One region of the Arthrobacter sp. UYCu512 genome, then DNA from elsewhere that is predicted to be linked to it. Evidence: predicted binding sites of a transcription regulator. Region 1 holds the regulator's gene; the other holds the start of a gene.
The links. The regulator Rex, encoded in region 1, represses fermentation and respiration genes when NADH is low (regulators of the CRP and FNR family bind a similar motif). The targets are predictions, from matches to a motif close to CTTGTGAANNNNTTCACAAG.
Positions count from the first base shown of each region.

Region 2: ABIB49_RS03835 (glyceraldehyde-3-phosphate dehydrogenase) is a predicted target of Rex. The motif match lies at 3,117-3,136, and genes of this name have one in related genera.

Region 1 is NZ_JBEPPA010000007.1:231,825-238,370, reverse strand. Features, by position in the region: gene ABIB49_RS09855 (TlpA family protein disulfide reductase) at 1-86, opposite strand, end outside; gene ABIB49_RS09850 (histidine phosphatase family protein) at 89-754, opposite strand; gene ABIB49_RS09845 (YceI family protein) at 966-1,514, shown strand; gene ABIB49_RS09840 (hypothetical protein) at 1,930-2,718, shown strand; gene ABIB49_RS09835 (redox-sensing transcriptional repressor Rex) at 2,783-3,478, opposite strand; gene ABIB49_RS09830 (glutaredoxin family protein) at 3,563-3,823, opposite strand; gene ABIB49_RS09825 (HAD family hydrolase) at 3,936-4,754, shown strand; gene ABIB49_RS09820 (hypothetical protein) at 4,823-4,948, opposite strand; gene ABIB49_RS09815 (30S ribosomal protein bS22) at 4,963-5,061, opposite strand; gene ABIB49_RS09810 (helix-turn-helix domain-containing protein) at 5,262-5,474, opposite strand; gene ABIB49_RS09805 (3-deoxy-7-phosphoheptulonate synthase) at 5,661-6,546, opposite strand, start outside.
Region 2 is NZ_JBEPPA010000002.1:265,466-272,011, reverse strand. Features, by position in the region: gene ABIB49_RS03860 (zinc ribbon domain-containing protein) at 1-442, shown strand, start outside; gene ABIB49_RS03855 (YaaA family protein) at 502-1,266, opposite strand; gene ABIB49_RS03850 (alpha/beta hydrolase) at 1,326-2,243, opposite strand; RNA gene rnpB (RNase P RNA component class A) at 2,315-2,708, shown strand; gene ABIB49_RS03840 (hypothetical protein) at 2,850-3,002, opposite strand; gene ABIB49_RS03835 (glyceraldehyde-3-phosphate dehydrogenase) at 3,352-4,848, shown strand; gene ABIB49_RS03830 (TolC family protein) at 4,927-5,136, shown strand; gene ABIB49_RS03825 (HNH endonuclease family protein) at 5,266-6,069, shown strand; gene ABIB49_RS03820 (hypothetical protein) at 6,249-6,546, opposite strand, start outside.

The sequences.
Region 1 (6,546 bases):
CCCAGCACGACGGCGAGCGCCGCGCCGCCGGCCGTCAGGACGTTGCGGCGGCTCACGGGCGACGCGGCCGTGTGGTTTCGGTTCATGCTCAAGCTCCAGGGGTGCTGGAGGCACCGGGAAGAAGGGCTGCCGCGGGTTCGCTGTACTCGACCCGCAGGAGGTTCCCGGCGTCGCCGAACACCAACGAGGTGACCGAAGTCAGGGTGCATTCACGTTTGCGCGGATCATGCCAGAGCGGTTTACCCTCGGCGCTGAGCCGGGTGGCCCAGATGGGCAGCTGGTGGCTGACGAGGATGGCCTCTGCGCCCGTTCCACCGAGTTCGATGGCGCGGAGCCGGGCGTCCTGTACTGCGGCCATAACCCGGGCCGACTGGTCCTTATAGGACTCGCCCCAGGAGGGCCGGAACGGGTTGCGCAGCATCGGCCAGTGCTTCGGCTTGAGGATCTCCGCCTTGTCGACGTGGAGGCCCTCGAAATAATTGGCCGCCTCGATAATCCGCGCCTCGGTGGTGATGTCGAGGTTTAGCGCCTCGGCGATGGGCTGCGCCGTTTCCTGGGCGCGGGTCAGCGGCGAGGCGGCGAGGTGGACGATCTTTGCCCCCTGGGCAGACCTGGCACGGAAGTGGTCAGCGAGCGTCCGGGCCATCTCCCGGCCAAGATCGGAGAGGTGGAATTCGGGCAGCCTGCCGTACAGGACGCCCTCGGGGTTGTAGACCTCGCCGTGGCGGAGCAAATGGACAGTGGCTTGGGGCATGTGTACCAGTTTCTCAAAGGGCAGGGCTAATGACGAAATCTTCTACAAGAAGTAGAACTCAAGAGTTTTCAGAAATGTTCCCCGGGGTTGGAATAAAAGATGCAAATGCATGTTTATACTGGGTGCAGCGCTTAGTTGAGACTTCAACCAATGAAGTTTCAGCTGACGATCAGACCTACCGTACGACCCACCCGACTCAAGGAGAAACACCATGGCACTTCCCACTAACGTCACCACCGGCACCTGGACCCTTGACAACTCGCACAGCGAGATTGCCTTCACCGTCCGCCACGCCGGCATCAGCAAGGTCCGCGGCCAGTTCAAGGATGCGGAGGCCACCCTTGGCCTCGCCGAGAACGTGGCCGAGTCCACGGTCCACGCCACGATCAAGACCGCCAGCTTCGACTCCGGCGACGCAAACCGCGACGGCCACGTGCGCGGCGAAGACTTCTTCGACGTCGAGAAGTTCCCGGAAATCTCCTTCGTTTCCACCGGCATCGTGCCCAAGGGCGACAGCTATGAACTCCAGGGCGAGCTCACCATCAAGGGTGTCACCCGCACCGTGGCCCTGGCGACCGAGTTCAACGGCGTTGCCGTCGACCCCTTCGGCATGACCCGCGCCGGCCTGTCCGCAGAAACCACAATCAGCCGCAAGGACTTCGGCCTGACCTGGAACGCGGTCCTCGAAGCCGGCGGTGTCCTCGTCAGTGACAAGGTGGCCGTCAACCTCGAACTGGCCTTCATCGCCCCCGCAGCCTAGCCGGCAGCTAACCACCGGCCGGCCGGCTCCGGCGCCGGCCGCTTACACCCCGCTTCGTCCCCGTGACGGAGCGGGGTGCTGCGTTAAGTCGGCGGCCGGGGTTTTGTCGAATCGGCCGCGTTTGGGCGGCACCCACCCCATGGCCTCCGGGTCGGGACTGCTGGCCGGAGCTTCCCGGGTTCGCCATGCCGGAGAGCCCCGGTGATGGCCCGGCGACGGCCCGTTGACGGCCCGGCCACGGCCAGGTGACGGCCCGGCCACGGCCAGGTGACGGCCCGGCCACGCGCAGAGAATACGCCTCGAGAATGATCCGCGCGGGCACCGGCCCGCGGTACGGTGGGAGGAATCCAGGCTGGGGGCAGGGCAGGAATCTGTTTCCGGTATCCGAACCAGAGTGCCATGCAAAGGAACGCCCATGAGTATCCCGCCCGTCCCGCCGTCGAACCCGGACTCCCCCGCCCCCGGCGAACAGCCGGCGCCCCACTACGGCCAGAACGATCCCCAGCACGGCCAGCAGCCGCCCTCCGCCCCGCAGTACGGCCAGGTGTCGCCTGCCGCTCCGGAGTATGGCCAGGCGCCCTCGGCACCGCCCTACGGCCAGCAGGCTGCCCCGCAGTACGGCCAAAACTCCCCGCAGGCCCCGCAGTACGGCCAGAACCCGCCGCCGTATGGACAGCCGCAGTACAACCAGCCGCAGGACAACCAGTCCCCCTATGCCCAGTACCCCTCCGGGCAGCTGCAGGCCAAACCCGCCATGCCGCAGCTGGTCAACACCGCTTTCTGGCTCATCGTCGCATCGGGCGCGGTGTGGATCATCTCCCTGCTGCTGGCGGTCGGCACCCTGGACACTGCCGGAACGCGGGCCATGTTTGAACAGCAGATGTCTGCCAGCGGGGCTGATATCCGGTTCGAAGACCTCAGGGGCGCCCTGGTGGGCAGCATCGTGGTCTTCGCAGTGATCAGCGCCGGGCTCTATGCCCTCGTGGCCTTGAACGTGCGCAAAGGCAAAAACTGGGCCAGGATCCTGGGCACCGTCTTCGCTGCCCTCTCCCTGTTCAGCCTCTTCCCGCTCAGCATCGGCACCCTGGCAGTCCTGCTGGGCATCGCCGGCATCGTGATGTTGTACCTGCCGGCAACGGCCCCGTACTTCAGCAAGCAGCAGCCGTTCGCCAACCCCTACGGGCAGCCGGGCAAACCGAACTAGCGCGCACCAGCTACTAGCCGGGCAACGGCGCAAGGGGCGCGGGAGCCGGACGGGCTGACTTTAACTAGCCAGCAACCTCCGGGTCCTGCGCCCTTTGTGCGTGGTAGGCGAGGATCTGCAGTTCGGTGGCCATATCCACTTTTCTCAGGTTGACCCCCGGCGGAACCTGCAGCATCACCGGGGCAAAACTGAGAATGCTTCGCACCCCGGCGGCAATCACCCGCTCGCAGACGTCCTGTGCAACGGCGGCCGGCAGGGCCAGCACTACCATGTTCGCGCCCGTGCGTTGCAGTACCGGCTCCAGGTCGGCGGCGTCGCTGACCCGCAGCCAGCCCACTTCGCTGCCCACCACCATCTGGTCCGCATCGAAGATCGCCACAATATCGAAGCCCCGGGATTCGAAGCCACCGTACCGGGCCAGCGCCTTACCCAGGTTTCCGGCGCCGACGATTGCCACTTTCCAGTCGTGCGTCAGGCCCAGGGCCGCTGCTATATGCCTGTTGAGGAACTGCACTTCGTAGCCCACGCCGCGGGTCCCGTAGGACCCGACGTAGGAAAGGTCTTTGCGGAGGGTGGAGGAGCTGACGCCCGAGGCCTCGGCCAGCGACTCGGACGAGACGCGGTCAACCCCCTCCGCAAGCAAGGTGGTCAGGGCGCGCAGATAGATGGTCAGCCGGGACACGGCCGCGGGCGGAATCTGCTTGGCGGCAGTCCCTGATCCCCCCGGCACGGCCTCAGGGGATGAATCCAGCGAAGTCACTATCTGCTCCATTGAGTCGCGTTGTGACTTCCACTCTAGGGCCCCCGCAGTTCGGCGAACAAAGCGCCCGGCTCCGGCGACGGTTCAGGGCTGCTGGCCCAGCGCCCGCCGCAGCGTCCGGTCCAGCCGGACTTCGTCGATCTTCCAGAAGTCCCGCTGGACACCATCCACCAGCACCACGGGAATCTCCTCGGCAAAGCGCTCCCGCAGTTCGGCGTCGTCGTCCACCAGCTGTTCGCGCCATCCGATTCCCAGGCTCTTTGTGACGCGGTCGACGGCGGCGCGCGCCGCCGAGCACAGGTGGCAGTCAGCTTTGGTGATGAGGACGACGTCGGGGCTTGGCATGGCTCCACGGTAGCCCGGCGGCCCGTCCGGCGTCGACGCCGCCGCGGAGCCAAGCCACTCCGCGGTGAGCCGCCGGGACAAAACCGGACCCGTCGGTGACTAGACTCGTGGCATGTCCGAAGAGAAGTACGCCGCCGCGGCCGCAGAACCTGCTGCCGCGGCGCAGCACGGCGAAGCCGCGTTCTTCGACGTCGACAACACCCTGATGCGCGGGGCCAGCCTGTTCCATGTGGCCCGCAAAATGCACCAGCGCGGGGCATTCACCCTCCGCGAGGCGGCCGGGATCGGCTGGAAGCAACTGATGTTTGTGCTCCGCGGCGAGAAAATGGATGACGTCCACGCCGTCCGGGATACCGCCCTGGCGCTCGCCGCCGGTATCACCGTTGCGGACATCGAGGCACTCGGCGAAGAAGTCTATGACGAAATGATTGAATCCCGGATCTGGCCCGGCGCCAAGGCGCTGGCGGAGCAGCACCTCCGGGTAGGCCGCCGGGTCTGGCTTGTCACGGCGACGCCGATCGAGGTGGCCACGGTGATCTCCACCAGGCTGGGCCTCACCGGAGCCCTCGGCACCGTGGGCGAAATCGTGGACGGGTCCTACACCGGGCGGCTGGTCGGCGAAATCCTGCATGGTCCCGCCAAAGCGGTGGCCGTCAGGGCGGTAGCCGATGCCGAGGGCCTGGACCTGGCCCGGTGCTGGGCCTACAGCGATTCGCACAACGACATCCCGCTGCTGAGCATGGTGGGCCACCCCGTGGCCATCAACCCGGATTCCCGGCTCCGCCGTCACGCCCGCGAACACAACTGGCCGGTCTACGACTTCCGTTCCGGCCGCCGCGCCGCCACCCTGGGGCTCAAGGCCGCCACGGTTGGCGGCGCCGTCTACGGCCTCTGGCGGGGGTTCTCCCGCTTCCGCGGCCCCTCTATCTGACCGCGGACATCCCTGCCACGCCGCTTTCCGACGCGCTTCTACCCGGGCGGTGCACTTCGGGCCGAGCACTACGCGAATCCGTACGTCGCGCGCGTTTCCTTGCGGCGCCTGCGCCAGCGCGCGTCCGGCGTCGCCAGCTGGCGCGACAAGCCAAAGAAAATGCCCGCTGCCGGGAAGGCAACGGGCATTGACATAGTGCGAAGTATTTCTACTTCTTATTGCGACGCTGGTGGCGCGTCTTGCGAAGCAGCTTGCGGTGCTTCTTCTTGGCCATACGCTTGCGACGCTTCTTAATAACTGAACCCACGAAAGTTCCTTACCGGCTAGATGCAGTACCTGCCTGTTGGAAAGGATCCGCGGGCTAAGCAGCAGACTGTACAACTGACAGGTTCTTACAATGACGTAAAACGTTCCTTAACAGGGTACCGCCTATCGGGGGCAGACTACGACCGCAGACCGGCCCGGGCGGCCGGACGCTGTGATTTCCGGTGAAAAGAACGCAGGGAATCAGGCCGTTTCCGTGTGTCCCTCGACGACAGCGCCCTTGAGGTACTGCTCCACGGCGGTTTCCGGCACCCGGTAGGAGCGCCCGAACCGGACTGCCGGCATCTCGCCGGAATGAACAAGCCGGTACACGGTCATTTTGGACACCCGCATCACGTCCGCGACTTCAGCCACGGTCAAGAAGCGGGCGTTGGAGAAGTTAGCCTCCGAAGACATTTCCCTGTTTCCTTTACTCAAGCGAACGGCAGCCGCATCTGAACGACATGGCGGTGTGCCGATGCTGAGCCATCAAACAACCATGTGTTAGATACTCTAGGGGCTGATGGTGCCAATGTGAAAGAGTTACCGTCAAGCTGCCGGCGCTCGGACTGATTTCCCCTGGCTGTCCGGGCGCGCCAATGGTTAGGCGCGGGTCCGGCGCACACGAGCGGAATCCGCCAGCGACGCCAAGACCGATTCCGTAACATCCCAGTCCATGCAGGCGTCCGTCACGCTCTGGCCGTAGACCAGCTTGTCCGTTCCGGCGGCATGCTCGGCAACGTCAAGGCTTTGCGCCCCGCCGACCAGGAAGCTCTCCAGCATCACGCCGGCAATGGCTCCCCCCATGCTGCCGCCGCCCGCCAGCCGGGCGCCGATTTCCAGGGCAACTTCAGCCTGCCGGCGGTGATCCTTGCCGCTGTTGGCATGGCTCGCATCAACGATCAGCCGGGGGTTCAGCCGCGTGGCGGCCAATTTGGCGGTGGCGACCTCGATGTCCACGACGGAGTAGTTCGGTCCTCCGCGTCCGCCGCGGAGGATGATGTGGGTGTCCGGATTGCCGGCGGTGGCGACCAGTGCGGCCCGGCCTGCACCGTCGATCCCGAGGAACGCCTGGGCGGCTGCCGCGGCGCTGCACGCGTCGAGCGCCACCTGCAGGTCGCCGTCGGTCCCGTTCTTGAAGCCGATCGGCATCGACAGCCCGGACGCCAGCTGGCGGTGGATCTGGCTCTCCGTGGTGCGGGCACCGATCGCGCCCCAGGCGACGAGGTCCGCCATGTACTGCGGGCTGATGGGTTCCAGGAACTCCGTGGCGGCGGGGAGACCGAGCCCGGTGACCTGGCGCAGGAAAGACCGGGCTGCGCGCAGGCCTGCGGCGATGTCGTGGCTGCCGTCCAGCCGGGGGTCATTGATTAAGCCCTTCCACCCCACAGTGGTGCGGGGCTTCTCGAAGTAGGTGCGCATTACGATCAGCAGGTCTTCGCGGTGCCTCTCGGCCTGGCTGACCAGCCGGCGGGCGTATTCCAGGCCA
Region 2 (6,546 bases), on a different contig from region 1:
GCTGCAGCGTGACCTCGTGTCACTGAACAAGCGCCGCTCCGACCTTGAGGACATTGAGCTGGAAGTCCTGGAACGGCTGGACTCGCTCCGCCTGCGCCAGGCCGGCCAGCAGCAGATCGTTGACGACATTCAGGGCTCGTTCGGTTCCATCCGCTCCGAACTTGACGAGCGGCTCGCGGAGATCGCAGCCGAGGCAACTGTGGTGCGGGGCAATCGCGCCCAGTTCGCCGAAGGCCTGGATGCCGGCCTCCTGGCGGTCTACGAAAAGACCCTGGCGAAGCGCGGCGTGGGCGCGGCCCGGCTCTTCCACGGAACGTCCGAGGGTTCGGGTATGCAGCTGAGCCCGGGGGACCTCGCCGAGATCAAGGCTGCGGCCGAGGACGAAGTGGTGTTCTGCCCGGATTCCGGCTGCATCCTGGTCCGCTCGTCCGAATGGGTGTAACCACAAACTGACTCGCAGCAGGGGTCGTTTTGAGCGCTCAAAACGACCCCTGCTGCGAGCTAGTTGGGCAGGATCAGGTTGAGGGTGTGCGGCTTCCGGGACGTGCCCTCGACCAGTTCCGCTGTCCACTTTTCGGCCGCGGCTTTCTGCAGCCGGGCGGGAGTCTGCGGTGCCGGACCCCGCCGGCTCAGCAGGTGCCGGGCGAGCTCGCCACGGGTGTGCTTGGCGAAGTGGCTGACGACCTTCCGGACGCCTTTGGCCTCGGTAAACACGTTCACGGCCACGGTCTGCGGCGGCGGCGGAGCCCACGCGGCGGCGTACGTGCTGGAACGGCAGTCCACAAGCAGTTCGCCAGCGGTGACGGTCGCGAGCGCCGCGCTGAGGTGCGGCTTCCAAAAAGATGCCAGGCGTCCGACGTCGGGCAACGCAGCGGCCATTGACAACCGATACGCCGGCACCCGGTCCCCGAAGTGGATGGCACCCCAGAGTGCCGAAATGACCAGCACGGAAGCGTCCGCTCTTTTCCGCTGCGAAGGCGTGAGGCTGTTGTAGTCCAAGGCGTCGTAAAGCACCCCTGAGTAGACCTGGTGGGCCGGGGCTGCCGGTTCGGCGTGCAGCCTGGTGTTCCGCTCGACGTCGGCCCAGAGGGAGGCGCCAACGCCCAACAGCGCCAGGGCGTCCTCGTGGGCGCTGACCGTACCAAGGCCCGCCAGCACCTTGGCACGGTAGCTGTTCAATTCGGGGAAGCTCAAGGTGGCCCAGTCGACGGCGTCGCCGGCTGTGGCGGGAGTCTTGCCTTCGGAGGGCGGCAGCAGAATCAGCACCGTCCAAGCTTAGCGGCGCGTCCTGCGCGGGCCGGCCGCCGGCAGCTTCCGACCGAAGTTCAGGCCAGGTTCCGGCCCAGGAAGGACAAGACCTCGGGGAGGATGGAGCGCCAATAGCCGGAGTCGTGGCCGCCGGGCTGGAAGCCGCCCTCGACGGCGCCCGGGAGCCCCTCCCGGTACTGGCGAACCGTTCCGGCAAGGGTGTCCGCGGTCCCGCAGTCGATTCGTTTGGGCAGCGCTGCGAGTCTTGGGCGGAGCGCGAACACGTTATGGGCCGCAAAGTCGTCCGGACCGTCGAAGGCGCTGTCGGTGCGCGGGTCGTAGTGGTCCCAGAGAGCCGGACTCATGGCTGCGACGGCCCGTACACCGGGCAAGCGGCCCTGCGAGGCGAGCAGCAGCGAACCGAAGCCGCCCATCGAGAGGCCAAAGAGGCCGATCCGGCCAAGGTCGTACCCCTGGCCGCCGAGGAACGGAATGAACTCCTGGATCAGCATTGCCTGGGTGTCGCTGCCGTCAGCGCGGGGGTGCCACCAGCTGTTTCCGCCGTCCACGGCGGCTATCCCGAAGGGCAGACCGCCGGCGTCGAGGTGCCGCCGAAGCGCCTCGTGGGCGGCCAGTTCCTCCAGCAGCACCGTGTGGCTGCCGCCGAGACCGTGCAGGAATACCGCCAGCGGCAGATCGGGCCGCGCCGCGCCGGGCGGGGCTTCGGGGGCGGCCAGTGACCAGCCGGTGCTGATTCCGGGGCGGAACACCGAAACAAATGATCCCGTCCTGGTCCGGACGGTCAACGGGACAGCAGGCGTCCGGGTCGAACCCGCCGTCGGGTTCGCCTGCCCACCCGCGGGACCCGCGGGCGGCGCCGGCGGTGGCGCGGCAGGGGACGGGATTCCGGGAGCGCAGGCTGCCAGGGCGGACGCACCCACTCCGATTCCCGCCAGCTCCAGCAAACGGCGCCGGCTCAGTTCTGACGCGTCCATTCCCCGATCATAGGCCCGGCGCCGGAGGTGTTGCCGGGCCGGCCCGCAGTGACCGTAGAATAGACGGCGGATGGGTTGACTAGGCGGCCGCGCGTCACGCAAGTGGCTCGAGGAACGTCCGGGCTCCGCAGGGCAGGGTGGTGGGTAACGCCCACTCGGGGTAACCCGCAGGCCAGTGCCACAGAGAACAGACCGCCTGCGTGCCGGGTGTGCTTGCACAGCCGGCAGGGCAGGTAAGGGTGAAACGGTGGTGTAAGAGACCACCAGCTTCCCGGGTGACCGGGAAGGCTAGGTAAACCCCACCCGGAGCAAGGCCAGACAGGACACGTTTGAGGGCTGCCCGCCCGAGTGTCCGGGTAGGCTGCTGGAGGGCGCCGGCAACGGCGTTCGTAGATGGATGGCCGCTATTCCTGTGCTGGCAACGGCGCGGGAACACAGAACCCGGCGTATCGGTCAACCCATCCACCCACACCACCGGTTGGGCCGCGTAACGACAAACCCCGCGGCGCGCTGCGGTGCGCGCTGCCGCGCACCCGCCGCGCACGAAAAAAGCGGTGGCCGGCACCGAAAGGTGCCGGCCACCGCCGGTATGGACCAATGGCAGTGTTAGGCCTTGGCCTTCCGCTTCACCCAGCCCCAGACGCCGGTTGCCACAAAGAGGATCAGGCCAACGACGGCCAGCCAGAGAAGGCCCTTGACGACAAAGCCGAGGACGGACAAAACGAGCCAGATGATAAGTAGAGTGATTATTAGTCCCATAGGAACATCCTAGAGGGTAGCGGGCAGCTGCTTAGGCCGGAGGGCGCCAGAGCCCGGCGTCGCAGCTGTCCTGCGTTGGGTGTGCCGGTGGGCACGACGGGCTAACCCGGGCCGCGTGTGAGTCATTTCACGCGTAACGGGGCACCGGTCCCTTCCGGGCCGCCGGTAGAATGGAAGACGAACGTAGATGTTCTGCCGTCGGGTCTGCGTTCGCAGCCGGCGGCTTTCGTTTTGCTTGACACGTGCGCCCGGGGTGGACCGAATCCCCGGAGCCCAGGTTCCGGACACCCTCCGGCAGCCGACTTCCGCATACGGCGCCGTATGTGGTGGATTTTAGGAAGGTATTTCTGTGAGCCAGACGTCAGATTCTTGTCTTGATACGTGGATGGGCCGGGAGGCGCTCGCCGAGGCCATGATCCCGGTGATCGGCCGGCTGTACCGCGAGAACAACGTGGTGACGTCCATCCACGGCCGCAGCCTGATCAACAAGTCCACCATGAACATCCTGAAGGCACACCGCTTCGCCCGTCGGATGAGCAAGGAAGAACTGCGTCTTGAGGAGACCGCCCCGCTGCTGGACGCCCTGACCACGCTGGACCTCGGCGCCGCAGCCATCGACGTCGCCCGCCTCACCGAGAAGTACCGCGTCGAGGGCAAGGGTGCCACCCTGGACGAGTTCCTCCGTGCGGAGCTGGCCGATGTTGTGGGCAAGCGCGGCGCCGACGACCGCACCAGCACCGACGTCGTCCTCTACGGATTTGGCCGCATCGGCCGGCTCCTGGCCCGGCTCCTGATCGAAAAGGCCGGCGGCGGGCATGGGCTGCGGCTGCGCGCTATTGTGGTCCGCCGCGGTTCGGACAATGACCTTGCCAAGCGTGCCAGCCTGCTGCGCCGCGACTCGGTCCACGGTTCCTTCGAAGGCACCATCAAGGTGGACCTCGAAAACGACACCATCACCGCGAACGGCGTTCAGATCCAGGTCATCTACTCGGACAACCCCGCCACCATCGACTACACCGCCTACGGCATCCACAACGCACTCGTCGTCGACAACACGGGACGCTGGCGCGACGCCGACGGACTCTCCCAGCACCTCAAGAGCAAGGGCGCATCCCGGGTTCTGCTAACTGCTCCGGGCAAGGGCGAGCTGAAGAACATCGTTCACGGCATCAACCACGCAACGATCACCGATGCGGACAGGATCGTCTCCGCGGCTTCCTGCACCACGAATGCCATCACTCCTGTCCTGAAGGCGATCAACGACCGGTACGGCGTCGTTCACGGCCATGTGGAGACCGTCCACTCCTTCACCAACGACCAGAACCTGATCGATAACTTCCACAAGGGTGACCGGCGCGGACGCTCCGCCGCCCTGAATATGGTGATCACCGAGACCGGGGCGGCCACGGCAGTGGCGAAGGCACTCCCGGAGCTGCTCGGCAAGCTGACGGGAAGTTCCATCCGGGTGCCCACCCCGGACGTGTCCCTGGCCATCCTGAACCTGAGCCTGGAAAACGGCACCACCAAGGATGAGGTCAACGACTACCTCCGGGAAATGTCGCTGCACTCGGAGCTGCGCAAGCAGCTCGACTACATCGATTCGCCGGAGGTTGTCTCCACCGACTTCGTCGGCTCACGCCGGGCAGGAATAATCGACGGCCTTGCCACCATCACCAACGACAAGAACGTTATCCTCTACGTCTGGTACGACAACGAGTTCGGCTACAGCTGCCAGGTGGTCCGCGTTATGGAGGAAATGGCCGGCGTGAACCCGCCGTCGTTCCCCGCCAAGGACGCGGCTGCCACCCTGCAGGCAGCCGGTCTTCGCGTTGAGGTCACCGCCTGACCGGACATTTCTGAACTCTGTGGCGCATTCCCGGCCGGTCCGCTGGAATCGACCTGGAATGCGCACCACAATGGTTCAATGGAACAAAACCCGGCAGTAGACCACGAAACCACTCTTGAACACGCGTTGGACGTCGCGCACCGGAACGTTAAGGAAGCCAAGCGGCTCCTCGACGATGCACGCACCAAGTATGCGGCCGGGGAGGTAGACGAGGCGCGGGTCCAGCAACTCGAATCCCTGATGTCCCTCGCCAACGAGGACCTTGTGCGGGTGACGAAGGAGAACTAGCCGGGCACCTGTCCTCCACACTGTGGAAAACTGCGGCGGCGGCGGAGACCGGATTTAGCCTTCAGGGGTGGAAGGAAGTCGTCCCGCCCCGGAACGGACCGGCACCCGGCAGTGTGCCCTGGTGCGGGTGTGACCCGGACATGGCCGGAATTCCGGCAGTCACGACGGCGGTCCCGCCAGGCGTGGGCCCTGCTTGCCGCAGTGGCCCTCGCCGTAGCAGCGGGGCTCGGCTGGTTTTTCACCGCCGGGCAGTTCGCGGCTGTGGAACCCCCCGGAGGGGGGTCCGGCGAGGCGCCGGTGCTGGCGGCGCGCTGGATGAATGCGGTCGCTTCCGTGCGTCCCGTTCCGGCTGGCTCCGCTGCTGTGCTGCTCGAAACGCTGGCGGTCAAGGGCCGGGCAGCCCGGGCCGACTATGACCGCGGGGCATTCGGCCAGGCATGGCTCGACGTGGACCTGAACGGTTGCGATACCCGAAACGACATCCTTCGCCGCGACCTTTCGGACCTCGAGTTCACCGGGGGATCCACCTGCCAGGTGGCCGCCGGAACGCTCCGGGAACCATACACCGGCCAGCAGATCAGGTTCCGGCGGGGAAGCGGGAGCAGCAAAGACGTACAGATCGACCATGTTGTGGCCCTGGGCGACGCCTGGCAGAAGGGTGCCCAGCAGTTGAGCGCCGGGCAGCGGGAGCATCTGGCAAACGATCCGCTGAACCTGATCGCCGTCGACGGGGCTGCGAACCAGGACAAGAGTGCATCCGACGCCGCGACCTGGCTTCCACCGAACAAGGCCTTGCGTTGCCACTACGTGGCCCGGCAAATATCGGTCAAGGCTGCCTACCTGTTGTGGGTCACCCCGGCGGAGAAGGAGGCCATAAAACGGATCCTCGCCTCCTGTCCCGAACAGCAGACTGTTGTGCCGGCTGCCCGGTAGGCTGCGTGCGCCCGGCCGGATGACCGCGCGGTCCTGGTGTGGCTCCGGACGAGCTTCAGGACACGGCGGTGTCCGCCCCGGAAAGGCAGCTGGAGTGACTTTGAGCTGTTGACCCTGAGCTGGCTGGCCAAGCGGCTCCCTCCCCTCCCCGGGAAGAACCGGCACGGGCCGCAGCGTGCTTAGATGGTGAGCCTGACGGGGCCGGCTGTTGCCGGACCGCCGCATGCTTCGCTGCCGCCCACCCTGGTCCAGTCCAGCTGTACTTCGCGCCGGGCCAGGACGCCGCCGCCTGCGGCGTAGCGCACCGAACAGACGTCCTCCGCGCAGAACTCGACCAGGCTCACCAATTGAGAATTGCCGTCCAGGGTCACACTCAGGGAGTTGAACCACGCAAGGGCAGGGCAGGGCGTTGGCGCGGAGCCCGAGCAGCCGGCCGTTCCCGCAGCAAACAGCATCCCGAGCGCCAGGGGAGCCGGT